2 regions of the Janthinobacterium salmonicoloratum genome follow, and region 1 is predicted to be linked to the other one. Evidence: riboswitches for the same ligand, from Rfam matches in the RefSeq annotation. Region 1 holds a riboswitch; the other holds the start of a gene.
The links. Region 1 has a riboswitch for thiamine pyrophosphate ahead of ACQ4WY_RS05730 (TonB-dependent siderophore receptor). Riboswitches for the same ligand answer to the same signal wherever they lie in the genome.
Positions count from the first base shown of each region.

Region 2: linked by a shared signal. The riboswitch ahead of thiC (phosphomethylpyrimidine synthase ThiC) and the one ahead of ACQ4WY_RS05730 (TonB-dependent siderophore receptor) in region 1 are both predicted to bind thiamine pyrophosphate.

Region 1 covers NZ_JBNYXV010000001.1:1,233,764-1,240,818, forward strand. The annotation lists gene ACQ4WY_RS05710 (sensor histidine kinase family protein) at 1-505, shown strand, start outside; gene ACQ4WY_RS05715 (Imm26 family immunity protein) at 543-1,022, opposite strand; gene ACQ4WY_RS05720 (ferritin family protein) at 1,145-1,450, opposite strand; gene ACQ4WY_RS05725 (iron-containing alcohol dehydrogenase) at 1,593-2,750, shown strand; TPP riboswitch at 2,818-2,915, shown strand; gene ACQ4WY_RS05730 (TonB-dependent siderophore receptor) at 3,001-5,148, shown strand; gene ACQ4WY_RS05735 (AAA family ATPase) at 5,145-5,693, opposite strand; gene pnuC (nicotinamide riboside transporter PnuC) at 5,693-6,304, opposite strand; gene ACQ4WY_RS05745 (DUF2867 domain-containing protein) at 6,404-6,922, opposite strand; gene ACQ4WY_RS05750 (TetR/AcrR family transcriptional regulator) at 6,990-7,055, shown strand, end outside.
Region 2 covers NZ_JBNYXV010000006.1:107,883-114,937, reverse strand. The annotation lists gene thiC (phosphomethylpyrimidine synthase ThiC) at 1-1,873, opposite strand, end outside; TPP riboswitch at 1,953-2,068, opposite strand; gene ACQ4WY_RS23660 (hypothetical protein) at 2,153-2,407, opposite strand; gene ACQ4WY_RS23655 (response regulator) at 2,447-3,253, opposite strand; gene ACQ4WY_RS23650 (PAS domain S-box protein) at 3,282-5,525, opposite strand; gene ACQ4WY_RS23645 (Crp/Fnr family transcriptional regulator) at 5,582-6,322, opposite strand; gene ACQ4WY_RS23640 (putative bifunctional diguanylate cyclase/phosphodiesterase) at 6,560-7,055, shown strand, end outside.

The DNA.
Region 1 (7,055 bases):
GTTCCTCGACTATGCCAGGCCGACGGAAGCGTCGAGCTTTACCGATGTCGACCTGAGCGGCCTGCTCAGCGACATGACGCGCGAAGCCATGCGCTTGTCGGACCTGAAGATCAACGCCAGCATCGCCGACGGTGCGCATGCGATGGGCAACCCCACCGATTTGCGCCGCGTGCTGAACAACCTGATCGAAAATGCGCGCCGCTATGGCAAGACGCCGGGCAGCGACATGACGGAAATCGACATCACTTGCCAGGTGCGCACCAGCCACGGTGCGAAAAAGGTGATCATCGAGGTACAGGATCACGGCACGGGCGTGCCGGCGGAAAAGATCGAACAGCTGATGAAACCGTTCACCCGCCTCGACACGGCGCGCGGACAGGCCAATGGCGCCGGCTTGGGTCTGGCCATCGTCGACCGCGTGCTGCTGCGCCATGGCGCCGAATTACAAGTGCGCAACCGCGAAGGCGGCGGCCTGGCGTTTCAGATCAGCTTGCCAGCGGTATAAACGCAGGGAACGGCACGGCTGTGCCGTTCCCTGCCGTTCAGGCGGACGCCGGTTCCGGCGCCAGCAGTTTATTCATCAACAATTCCGTCGCACCATAGCCATACAGGGAATCGCTTTCCATGCCCGGCGTATCGAAGGGGATCGATTCCTCACGGTTCAGCTTGGCAGGGTCGGCGTCCGCATAACTGGCGCGCCAGGCGCGCTGCAGGGATTCATTGCGGCGGATAAAGGCTGGCATGGGCCAGGCATCGCGGTCCCAGTGGTGGCTGTCGCCCAGCAGGGGCCAGCGCTCGTTGAGCAGGGCCATGTCGCCCGTGCGCAGGCGGCGCACGGCCTGTTCCGGCCGCAAGCCTTCCAGCTCTTCCAGCGCAGGCAAGCTGTCGCGCTTCGGCCCAAACATATATGCCAGCATGATGCGCCCGGCTGGCGCCCTGCGTGCCACCACGCCGACGGCATAACCGCCGCCCGGCAGGGGCACGGCAAACCAGCTGCCTTCTCGGTATGGTAATGATCTCATATAAAAACCCCAGGAGTACGCCGGACAGCCGCTGCTATCCGACCTTAAATTTAAGTAGGGGCACAGTCTACGCGAAGCAAGGCCAAAGTGGCGCATGGTACGCAACAACAACAAACCAATAGTTACAATATTTTCTCGTCATAGTGATACTGGGCAACAATCGGCCCCGCCTTGAACAGCGCTTCCTTCATGGCAGTATCCAGGCGCGCATCGCGGCGCCGCATCCATTCGAGCAGCATGGCCGCTTCCTTGCGGCTGGTGTCGCCCGCATGCGCGAGTACGCGGCGCAGTTCCGGGTCCGTGCACGCCTCGAAGCGCTGGCTGTTCAAATCCAGCGCCTGCAGCGCGGCGATGGTGGCGCCGATGGCGCGGTGCATGTCGAGCGCGGTGGCCGGCAGGCCCGCTTCTTCCAGTGGGACGGTGGTCATGCGCATTCCTTTTCGCGTGGTGGTGACATCGGCTGCATTCTCCACCGCGCGGACGAAAAGCTCAAGCGTCCACGACACATTTCCACCTGTTCGGCCATAATCATGGTTCAGCAACAGCCTAAACCTCAGCGGCAGGAGTCTCATGTTCAATTTCGACTTTTACAACCCGACGCAAATCCTCTTCGGCCAGGGCCAGATCGCCGCCATCACGGCGCTGATCCCGCCGCAGGCCAGAGTGCTCATGACGTATGGCGGCGGCAGCATCAAACAGAATGGCGTCTACGATGAAGTCAAGGCGGCGCTGGCCGGCCATACCTTGCTGGAATTTTCCGGCATCGAACCTAATCCCAGCTATGAAACCCTGATGCAGGCCGTGGCCATGGTGAAAAGCGAGCGCATCGATTTCCTGCTGGCCGTCGGCGGCGGTTCCGTGGTCGATGGCACCAAGTTCATCGCCGCCGCCGCCCTGCACGAGGGGGAGGCCTGGGACATCCTGGCGAAAGGCGGCAAGATCGTCGAGGCCGCCCTACCCTTCGGCACGGTCTTGACGTTACCGGCCACGGGTTCCGAAATGAATGGCTCGGCCGTGATCACGCGCAAGGCCACGCAGGAAAAGCGCTCGTTCATGAGCCGCAAGGTGTATCCGAAGTTCTCCGTGCTGGACCCGTCGAAAACGTTTACCTTGCCGCTGCGCCAGGTGGGCAACGGCGTCGTCGATGCGTTTGCGCATGTGATGGAGCAATACCTGACCTACCCCGTGAACGCGTCGGTGCAAGACCGCTTCGCCGAAGGCATACTGCTGACCCTGATCGAGGAAGGCCCGAAGGCCCTGTCGCACCCGGACGACTACGACGTGCGCGCCAACGTGATGTGGAGCGCCACCCTGGCCTTGAACGGCCTGATCGGCGTGGGCGTGCCGCAGGACTGGTCCACGCACGCCATCGGCCACGAATTGACGGCCTTGTACGAACTCGACCACGCACAAACCCTGGCCATCATCCTGCCCAGCATGCTGCGCGTGCGCAAGCAGGCCAAGCGCGCCAAGCTGCTGCAGTACGCGGCCCGCGTCTGGGGTCTCGATGGTGGCGACGAGGATGGCCGCATCGAAGCGGCCATCGCGCGCACGGAATTTTTCTTCCGCCACATGGGCGTCAAGACGCGTCTGGCCGACTACGGCCTGAATCACGCCAGCGTGGATGCCGTCGTGTCCGCCCTGGAAGCGCACGGCATGACGGCCCTGGGCGAACAGCGCGAAGTGACGCCCGCCGTCAGCCGAAAGGTGCTGGAGCTGAGTTTGTAGATTCGGCCTGCACTGTTGTAAAACGGTCAGCCGGGTGGGACAGCTGGCTGTGGTTCATGCTAAGCTGTCAGTTCGCTAGGGGTCCTGGAGCAGTCATCCGGGTGAGAGATACCCTTCGTACCTGATCTGGATAATGCCAGCGAAGGAAAGCGCAAAGTACCTCCCTCCTTTGATAGCTCCTGCGTTGGCGCCAGCCGAACAAGCAGCCTGCCGTGCTCTTTACAGAGTTGGCTTGAACCACGAGCAATCTATGTCCACACCGAATTTATCTGTTTCTGTACTGACCCTGGCCGTCCTGCACGCCTTTGCCGCGCCTGCCTTTGCCGCGAATGACACCACCGAAACCGCCGACCCGCAGGCCCAAAGCATGGCCGAAGTCGTCGTCACGGCCAGCAAGGCGCCGGCCGCCAAGCGCGCCTCCGTGGGCGGCTTTAGCGACGCGCCGCTGCTGCAGACGCCGGCATCTGTCACCGTGATTTCGCAAAAAGACATGCAGGACTTGCAAATCCGCAACCTCAGCGATGCCGTCAAGCTCGACACCAGCATCAACGACGCCTACAACGCCGTCGGCTATGCGGAACAATTTTCCATCCGCGGCTTCAAGCTCGACAACAATTCCAGCTACCGCAAGGATGGCGTGGCCATTCCTGGCGACACGCAAATTCCGCTGGAAAACAAGGAACGCATCGAAGTGCTGAAGGGCCTGGCAGGTTTGCAGGCAGGCGTGGCCGCGCCGGGTGGCGTGATCGACTTCATCGTCAAGCGCCCCACCGCAACACCGCTGCGCACCGTCACCGTGGAAACGCGCGAGCGAGGCACCTTGTACGGCGCCGTCGACCTGGGCGGCCGCCTGGAAGACACGCGCTTCGGCTACAGAGTCAACGTGGCGGCCGAGCGCCTGCGCTCTTACATCAAGGGTGCCGACGGCAACCGAAAATTCATTTCCGGCGCCTTCGACTGGCAGATTTCACCGCAAGCCCTGCTACAGCTCGATGCCGATTACCAGGACAAGGCACAAGCGACGGCACCCGGCTTCCAGTTGCTGAATAACACGACCCTGCCGACTGGCATCAGCGCCGACGCCATGCTCAACCTGCAGCCGTGGACACGCCCCGTGGAAACCGTCACCAGCAATATCGGCCTGCGTTTCCAATACGCTTTCAATGACGACTGGCACGCCACCTTGTCGGCCAACCAGCATTCGTTCAAGCGCGATGACTACACGGCCTTCCCGTATGGTTGCAGCGGGCAAGAGCTGTACCCTGGCTTCTGCGGCAATGGCGACTACGACGTGTATGACTACCGCAGCCTGGGCGAGACGAAAAAGCCGCTGAGCGCGCAAGCCATGATCCAGGGCAAGTTCGCCACCGGTACCCTGCGCCATGAATTCACCGCTGGCGTCTCGACCTTCCGCCGCAAGGACCGCGCCGGTCTGTACGTGTATGACTGGGTAGGCGTAAGCAACATCTATCAGCCGCAAATCGTCGGCACCTCACCCGGTGTCACGGGTCCCGTGCGCCTGGTGCGCAAGGATACGGAAAACTCCGCCTTCGTGCAGGATATCGTCAGCCTGGCGCCGAACTGGAAGCTGCATGGCGGCTTGCGCCATATCAATGTCGACGGCTACCAGTATGTGCTGAAAGCCGACACGGAAATCCGCGCCAAGCACGATTTCCTGTTGCCCAACGTCTCGCTGGTCTACACCCCGCTCGACAATGTGTCCGTGTATGCGGCCTACTCGCAGGGAATGGAACATGGCGGCACGGCCGACCGCAAGGCGATGAATGCCAACGAAGAGCTGACACCGAGCCGCTCGAAGCAGATCGAATTGGGCGTGAAGATGGATGTGACGCCGGACTTCATGCTGGCGGCCAGCCTGTTCCAGATCCGCAAGGGCCTGGAATTCCAGAATGCCGCCGGCTACTTCGTGCGTGAAGGCCAGGCGCAGCACCGTGGCCTGGAATTATCCGCGCAAGGCAAGGCGACCCGCGACCTGAATCTGGGCGTCTCGCTCACGGCCCTGAACAGCCAGCAATCAAACACGGGCGAAGCGTCACTCGACGGCAAGCGCGTGCCCAATGTGCCGGCCTTCAAGGCAGCCGTGCATGCGGACTACACCGTGCAGCAGGTGGCGGGCTTGAGCGTCAACGGTAGCTGGGAATATGCGGGCAAGAAAGCGTTTGAATACAACAACACGACCTTCGTGCCGTCGTACAATGTGTTCAACCTGGGCGCCGCCTACGCCACGCGCATCGCCGGCACGCGCGCCGTACTGCGCGCCGCTGTCAACAACGTGGCCGACAAGTTCTACTGGCGCGATGTGACACCGGAATCGGATGGCTATCTGTATCCCGGCGCCAGCCGCACGTTCAAAGTCTCGGCGCAGTTTGACTTTTAATTGAGGGAAGTGGCAGGCCCTGCAGCGAGCGCCTGCTGCAACAAAGGCGCCGCCTGTTCCAGGCGCGCTTCCAGACTGTCGTGCAGCACGTGGTAGACAATGCCGCGTGCATCGAGTTCCTCGAGCAGGTAGCGGTAGATCAGCTGGCGCACGGCTTCCGACTCGCGCTGCAAGCCATCGGCCACCCACGGGCTGTCGGGCGCCGTCACCAGCGTCACATCGTACTGCGTGGCATCGGCCAGCGCCGCCAGTTGCGCATCGGCGCCGTGAAAGTAATGGCGGCTGTAGACCACCGTCATCAAGGGCGTCGTATCGCAAAACAGGAAGTGACGGGCTTGCGCGGCAGCGGCCGCTTCGCGTTCGACTTGCGTGCGCGCAATACCATACTGGTCGGCCGCGACGGGCACCCTGCCCTGCGTTTCCACGAATTCCCGCAAATACTCGGGTACCCAGACGGTGCCATGGCGCTCGGCCAGGGCCGCCGCCAGGGTCGACTTGCCCGACGATTCCGCGCCCAGGATCGCCACGCGCACGCAGTTATCCATCACTTGAGGACCATGGCGCCGGGCGCGGCCGGGGCCGATTTTTTCCACGCCAGCAAGCCGATGATGGCCATCACCACGAAGAAGGCGTACAGCACGGCCGTCAGGGTCAGGCCCTTGTGCAGGTACAGCCACACATACAGCACGTCGACGATGATCCAGGCGACCCAGTTTTCCAGCTTTTTGCGCGACAGCAGGAATTGCCCCACCAGGCTGCCTGCCGTGAGGAAACCGTCCGCGTGGGGCACGTCCGTGTCCGTCGTCGTCAACAGCCCGGCAATGAGCAGGAAGCCGATCAGCCAGCCCGCGGCGCAGGCCAGCCAGCCGCGTCCATCGAGGCGCGTGACGGGCAGGGTCTTGCCGCCGCTGGCCGGATGCAGCCACTGGTACCAGCCCCAGAACGAGACGCTGATGAACAGCAGTTGCAAGGCCATGTCGCCATACAGGCGCGACTCGAAAAACACGAAACCGTAGGCGGCCGAGGAAATGATGGCGAACAGCCACGCCCAGTGATTCTGGCGGATGTTCAGCGCAACGGTTGTCAGTGCCAGGACAAAGGAAATCAGTTCAAGCGGCGTGGTGGCAAAACCCAGCAGGAGAAGCGTATCGTTCATGGGAATCGTGATGAGGCTGGTGGTGCAGTATGCAATACCGGCCATGAATAAGCAAGATTGCACACCTCTCCCCTCCGCCGCGCCCGGGCGCTTCAGCCCTCAGGCAAAACCGCTCCTTGCCGCGCGCGCCAGCGAGTTCTGCACAATCATCTTGTGAAAAGGACGTATCAGCAGGATGTACGCGCGTCCGACCCGGTTATGGCAATGCACGACGCTGGCGACAGTCACGCTGCCATACCTTCCCACCTCCTTGTTGCGCAGCACCGACAAACGGAAGTCGAGATGAGTGTCGTCTTCACCCAGGATGATTTCATCGTCGCTGCAGGAATAAATGCGGAAAATACCGATGCGCCCGTCGCGCTTGGCAGCCATCTGTTTCGCCGTCTTGATGCCAAACAGCGACACGATGGCGTCGCGCACCAGCATCAGCGCTTGCGCCCAGCCCGGCTGGCTGCCCAGCAGCTTGCGCGCCAGGCTCTCCATGTCCAGTTGCTGCGCCTGCCGATTCGGCAAGGCGACAGCATACGCGTCGGCCAGGTTGCTGCCCTGGTACAAGGGGGCGATGCTGGCGCCCGGCGGCAAGTCCACGGCGCGGACGACGATGTTCATCTCTTGCATGTGCTCTCCATGTTTTCAGTGATAACATGAGCATCATACACGACAATGTGAACAGCGATAACATCGAATGACAACATACCATCACGGCAATCTGCGCGACACCCTGGTCACCGCCGCCCTCGCTCAGTTGGCG
Region 2 (7,055 bases), on a different contig from region 1:
CGATGGCCTTGATTTCCATGCCCTGCTTGAGCGCCTTGTCTTCCGCGATGCCCATGCCGGCCGCGTATTCGCGCACTTCCTGCGTGATCTTCATCGAGCAGAAATGCGGGCCGCACATGGAGCAGAAATGCGCCACCTTGGCCGAATCCTTGGGCAAAGTTTCATCGTGGAATTCGCGCGCCTTGTCCGGGTCCAGGCCGATATTGAACTGGTCATCCCAGCGGAATTCAAAGCGGGCTTTCGACAGCGCGTTGTCGCGGATTTGCGCGCCCGGATGGCCTTTCGCCAGGTCGGCCGCATGCGCCGCGATCTTGTAGGTGATGATGCCGTCCTTCACATCGGCCTTGTTGGGCAGACCCAGGTGCTCCTTCGGCGTCACGTAGCACAACATGGCCGTGCCGTACCAGCCGATCATGGCCGCGCCGATGCCCGAGGTGATGTGGTCGTAGCCGGGTGCGATATCGGTGGTCAGCGGCCCCAGCGTGTAGAACGGCGCTTCGCCGCACTGCTCCAGCTGCAAGTCCATGTTTTCCTTGATCAATTGCATGGGCACGTGGCCCGGGCCTTCGATCATCACTTGCACGTCGTGCTTCCAGGCAACTTGCGTCAGCTCGCCCAGGGTTTTCAGTTCGCCCAGCTGCGCTTCGTCGTTGGCATCGTAGATGGAACCGGGACGCAAGCCGTCACCCAGCGAGAACGATACGTCGTACGCCTTCATGATTTCGCAGATCTCTTCGAAATGCGTGTACAGGAACGATTCCTGGTGGTGCGCCAGACACCATTTCGCCATGATGGAGCCGCCGCGCGAGACGATGCCCGTCAGGCGCTTGGCCGTCATCGGCACATAGCGCAGCAGCACGCCCGCGTGGATGGTGAAATAGTCGACGCCCTGCTCGGCCTGCTCGATCAGGGTGTCGCGGAAGATTTCCCACGTCAGATCTTCGGCCTTGCCATTGACCTTTTCCAGCGCCTGGTAGATAGGCACGGTACCGATGGGCACGGGGCTGTTGCGCACGATCCATTCGCGCGTTTCGTGGATATGTTTGCCGGTGGACAAGTCCATCACATTGTCGCCGCCCCAGCGGATGGCCCAGGTCATCTTTTCCACTTCCTCGCCTATCGACGAGGTGACGGCGGAATTGCCGATATTCGCATTGATTTTCACCAGGAAATTGCGGCCGATAATCATCGGCTCGACTTCAGGGTGGTTGATGTTGGCGGGAATAATGGCGCGGCCCCGGGCAATTTCCTCGCGCACGAATTCCGGCGTGATTTCCGCAGGAATGCTGGCGCCGAACGACTGGCCAGGGTGCTGGCGGCCCATCAGCTCTGCCAGGCGCTCGCCCATGGGACCGGAGGCTTTCAGTTCGCGCAAATACTCCTGGCGGCGCATGTTTTCGCGGATGGCTACGAATTCCATTTCCGGCGTGATGATGCCCTGGCGCGCGTAATGCATTTGCGTCACGTTCTTGCCGGCGATGGCGCGGCGCGGCTTGCGATGCAGATTAAAACGCAACTCGGCCAGCTTCGGGTCCGCCAGGCGGGCGATGCCGTAGTCGGAGGTCGGACCGGGCAATTCTTCCGTGTCGGCACGTTCCATGATCCACGGCAGGCGCGGCGTATCGAGGCCCGAGCGGATGTCGATCTGCACGTCCGGATCCGTGTAGGGGCCGGACGTATCGTAGACGTAGATCGGTGGATTCTTTTCGCCGCCGAACGACGCTTCCGTGTCGGACTGGCTGATCTCGCGCATGGGCACGCGGATATCGGGGCGGCTGCCCTGCACATAAATCTTGCGCGAATTGGGCAGCGGCGCGATAGCGGCTTCGTCGACCGTGGCGGTGGCGGAGAGGAATTTCGGGTTGGCGTTCATTTTGGCTCCTTGGCTAGACTTGTTTTAAGCCTGGAGCCAGCTAAGGAGGTTCGGCTGCGCGCACGCGGAAAAGCGGGGTGCGTTCATCCTAAAGCTTCCCTTCGCTGGCATTATCCAGATCAGGTTCGGAGGGTATTTCTCACCCGCGCTTGCACTGTGTTTCCACAGCGAAAGGCAGGACCCCTAGCGTTTGCCGCCTTGCGGCAGCGAGCCAATTATACGCGGTTCACGCCGCGTGGCCAGATGATTTCTTGCAGCTGTCGTCTTTGTGCTTCGGCGTTACTTCTTCTTGCCCCAGCGCCAGCTGGTCGGTTCGCCCTTCAGTTGGCAGATGAAAATGAGCACGGCAACGATGGCCACTTCATACACGATGTAGCCAACCAGCATGGTTTGCGGCGGGAACAGGAACGCGCCGCATGCGAACAGCGCCAGCGCGGCCAGGAACACCAGCCAGCCCTGCCAGGTAATGGGCAAGCCCCAGCCCCAGCCATAGGTCTTGGCGGGAAACCAGTAGGAGGAAGATTTGTCAGCCATGATGCTTTCCTTGTGGATATGGATAGCAGCAAGTATAAATCAGGCGCTCCGATGGCGCTCCGTGACATCGAGGCCGATGCCGCGGTAGCCGATGAAGCGGCTGCCATTGTCGAACATCGGTTCGCCGCTCACCTGCAGGTACTGCGTGCTGCCGTCGGGATTGGCGCGGCTATAGATGAAGTCGAGAAACGGTTCGCGCGCGGCGATCTTTGCGTCGAGCAAGGCGCGCTCGGCCGCGTTCCAGCGCTGCGGCTCTTCTTCGCTGCCGATGCCCAGCATTTCGGCCACGGGGCCGGAAAAGCGCGTCAGATTGCCTTGCGCATCCTGCTCCCAGTACCAGTCGGACGACAGTTCCGTGAAGCGCTGGAAGCGCGCTTCGCTTTCGCGCAGCTCCGCCGTGCGCTCTTCCACCATCTGTTCCAGCGACTTGTTGTATTCGGCCAGCTTCTGGTACAGCAAGCGCACTTCCAGCATATTGTGGATGCGCGTTTTCACTTCCACCAGGTCGAAGGGCTTGCTGACAAAGTCCTTGGCGCCGGCTTGCAGCGCGCGCAGCTTGTGGCCCGGCTGGGCCGTGATCACCAGCACGGGCAGATAGCTGCCCGCCTCGAGGTCGCGCAAGCCTTCCATCACTTCGAAGCCATCCATTTCCGGCATCTGCAAGTCGAGCAGGATCAAGTCGTAGCGGTGCTGCTGGTGCAGCGCGTGCACGGCTTGCGGGTCCATGGTGGAAGTGATGCGCGTATAGCCGGCATTGCGCAGCACCTGTTCCAGCAGCATGACGTTGGCCTCCTGGTCGTCAACGATGAGGATGCTGGCGTTCAGGATCTCGGTGGCTTGAAGCATGGCGGTATTCCTAAAATGAAGTGCTGAATTAGCGTACTGTGTGCATGTCGTCGGCCAGGCCGTGCGCGGCTGCATGGTGCAGGGCCACATCGAGCGCATCCATGAATTCGACGACCTTGATCGGCTTGGTCAGGTAGCGGAAGAAGCCCGCTTCCAGGCCCTTCTCGATATCGCGCGGCACGGCGTTGGCCGACAAGGCCATCACGGGAATATGGCTGGTGAGCGGGTCGTCGTGCAAAATATGCAGGGCGCCATAACCGCTGATGCCGGGCAGGTTGATATCCATCAAAATCACGTCCGGCTGATAGGTGCGCGCCAGGTCGATACCCAGGTGCGCATCGATGGCCGTGAGCAGTTTCAAATCGCTGCGGCGGGCGATCAATTGCTCCACCAGCGCCAGGTTGGCAGGATTGTCTTCCACGTACAGCAAGGTGCGCTGGCTTTCCTGTTTTTCCTGTACCACGGGCAAGGCTTCACCCTCTTCCAGGTGCAGTTCGGGTGCGCGCGAGGCCTTGAATTCGACCCAGAAAGTGGTGCCCAGGCCTACCGTGCTATCCACGCCAATCTGGCCACCCATCAGTTCGACCAGCTGCTTGGTGACGACCAGGCCGATGCCCGTGCCCTCTTCCGTGCTGCTTTCCTGTCCCAGGCGGTTGAATGGCTGGAACAGCTGCGCCATCTGTTCGGCATTCAGGCCGGCGCCGCTGTCGGTGACGCTGGTGCGCACCTTGTCGCCGCGCTGGCGGCAATCGACTTTCACGCTGCCACCGCTCTGGTTGTACTTGATGGCATTCGACAGCAGGTTGATCATCACCTGTTTCACGCGCGTGCGGTCGGCATGCACATAAAAAGCCTGGCCGCAGCGGGGAAAATGCATGCTGATGCCGCGCTTTTCCGCCTGCGGCGCGATCATCGCCTGGCAATCCTGCAACACATCGAGCAAGGACATCGCCTCTTCCGACATGGTGACCTTGCCCGACTCGATCATGGCCAGGTCGAGGATTTCATTGATCAAGCGCAAAAGATACCAGCCGCCCTTGAGTATCTGGTCGATCGAGCGCTGCTGCGGCAAGCTCGGCGCCGGCGTCTCGGACGCCATCAGCTGGGCAAAACCCAGCACGGCGTTCAAGGGCGTGCGCAATTCATGGCTCATGCTCGACAGAAACTCGGACTTCGCCAGATTCGCCTTTTCCGCTGCCTCGCGGGCCTTTTCCATTTCAATATTCGTGTCTTGCAACGCTTGCTCAAACTGCTTACGTTCCGTCACGTCGCGGGCGGCGGCAAACACGCCCTGCAGCTTGCGGTTGCGGTCGTGGAAGGTCGAGGCGTTGTACGACACCACCGTCTGCTTGCCGTCGCGCGCCAAGGCCGTCAGCTCGTAATTGGTTACTTTGCCTTCGCGCAACACGCGCGCGATCGCTTCCTCGGCCCGTTCCGGTTCCGTAAAATAATTCTTGCACGGCGCACCGATCAATTCGTCGCGCGTGCAGCCCGTCAGCGCTTCCATCTGCTGGTTGACGTCGCTGATGATGCCGCGCGGGTCCGTCGTCATCAGGGCGTCGATATTCGATTCGATCAGCGAGCGCGTGTAGAACTGCTGCTCGCGCAGGCGCTGGTCCAGCAACGCCTGCTCCGCCTCGACCTGCTTGCGCGCCGTGTTGTCGGTGCCGATCAGCAAATAACCGATGACCTTGCTCTGCGCGTCGCGCAGGGCCGTCACGGAGACGATGGCGGGGAAGCGGCTGCCATCCTTGCGGATGTAGGTCAGCTCATAAATGTCTTCGATGCCGCGCGTGGCCTTGAACACCAGCGCTTCCACGCCCGGTGTGATGACAGTGTCGAGTTCCGCACTGAGGGCGGCGGCGCGCGCGATGATTTCTTGCGCGTCGGAAATGCCGGCCGGCGTCAGCTTGTCGACGACATCGCTGGCTTCATAGCCGAGCATGCGTTCGGCGCCCACATTGAAAATCTGGATCACGCCTTGCGCATCGGTGGCGATGCAGGAGAAATTGGCGCTATTGAAAATCGCATCCTGCAAGGCGCCCGCCTTGAGCAGCTGGCGCGGCAGGCTGGCCGCCACCGTGCGCCGGTACAGCGCCACCAGCAGCAGCATCAGCAGGAAGACCAGCGCGTCAATGACGCATGCCGTTTCGAACGGCGCGCGCCAAGCCAGCACGCCGACGGCCAGCAGCACGACGGCGCTGAACGAAAATGCCAGCGCCATGGGCCAGCGCGATGGCGCGCGCGGGGGAGTGTTTTCGACAGATTGCATGTTAAGCCTGGGCAATGACAACGATAAGAGGGGAAATGCGGTACTCGGTACGGTGTTCAGTGCGCCTGGCGCTGGCGCACGTCCGATAGCAGGCGTGCGAATTCCTTTTTGACCACACCATAGCATTCGCATACATGGCCTTCGAGGCCGGCGCGGTCGAGCACGGAGATATGTCCGCGCCGGTAACTGATGAAGCCACGCGCCTGCAGGCGCCCGGCCGCTTCCGTCACGCCCTCGCGGCGTACGCCCAGCATGTTGGCGATGAGTTCCTGCGTCATGGTCAGCTCGCGGTTCGGCAGGCGGTCCATGGTCAGCAGCAGCCAGCGGCACAGTTGCTGCTCCACCGTATGGTGGCGGTTGCACACGGCTGTCTGCGACATTTGCGTGATCAAGGCTTGCGTATAGCGCAGCAGCAAACGCATGACGGGACCGGCGCGGTCGAACTCTTCCATCAGCAGGTGCGCCTTCAGGCGATAGCCGACGCCGCCCGTCTGCACCACGGCGCGGCTCGGTGTCGAGTTGCCGCCCATAAACAGCGACACGCCCACCACGCCTTCATTGCCGACGCCGGCGATTTCCGACGAGCCGCCGTTTTCCAGCAGGTAGTGAATAGAAACGATGGCCGTGGTGGGGAAGTACACATGCTGCAGCTTGTCGCCAGAATCGTAGATCACGTCACCGAGCAGCATGGACACTTGCTCCAGGTGGGGGGCCAGGCGCGCGAAATCGGCGTCGAGCATGGCGGAGAGCAAATGGTTTTGATTCGGGTTGTGCAGCTGGGCATGCGGACTCGACATGGGCAGGTTTCCTGGTTTCCAGTCGTCAGCTAGGGGGTAGAAGTGAGACGTCCGAACGAGGGCCGCCATATGCAGCAGCCTAACACGGCGCTTGCACAATGACGCGACTATATTTCTTGCGGGCATGGTCGTCTGTACGCCAGCGAACGGACGGCCATGTGCAGCGCATCCTACAGTCAATCACTGCCAGGGCTGCCTGATCATGGATCGGCACCGGCGCTGCTACCGGACGCCATCATGCAATCATTCATCAAACGCATTTCCATTTCCGTTTCCACCTCGGCCCTGATCACCCTGGCGGTCGGGCTGTGCCTGACGGCGCTATGCTATGTCTCGGCGCGCCAGATCGAGTCGGAAAGCACCAGGCTGCTGCTGCAGTACCACACCAGCGGACACACGCTGCGCGCCGCCCTGCTGCCCGCCAACGGCATGAGCCTCGATGCAAACCATCGCGGCTCCCTGTATGTGCTGCTGGGCGGACTACTGTCGAGCCTGCTGGCCACCGCGTATGTCTTTCAGCTCGTGTCGCGCAATTCCGTGATTGCCCGCATCACGGGCGAGCGCACGGCGGCGCTGCAGTTCGCCAACCTGCGCCTGTCCGAAGACATCGCCGCGCGCATGCACAATGAAAAGTCGCTGCGTCTGCGCGAACGCATCATCGAAGTGTCGGCCAATGCCATCATCCTGTGCAGCGCCGACGCACCGGGCTATCTGATCGAATACGTCAATCCCG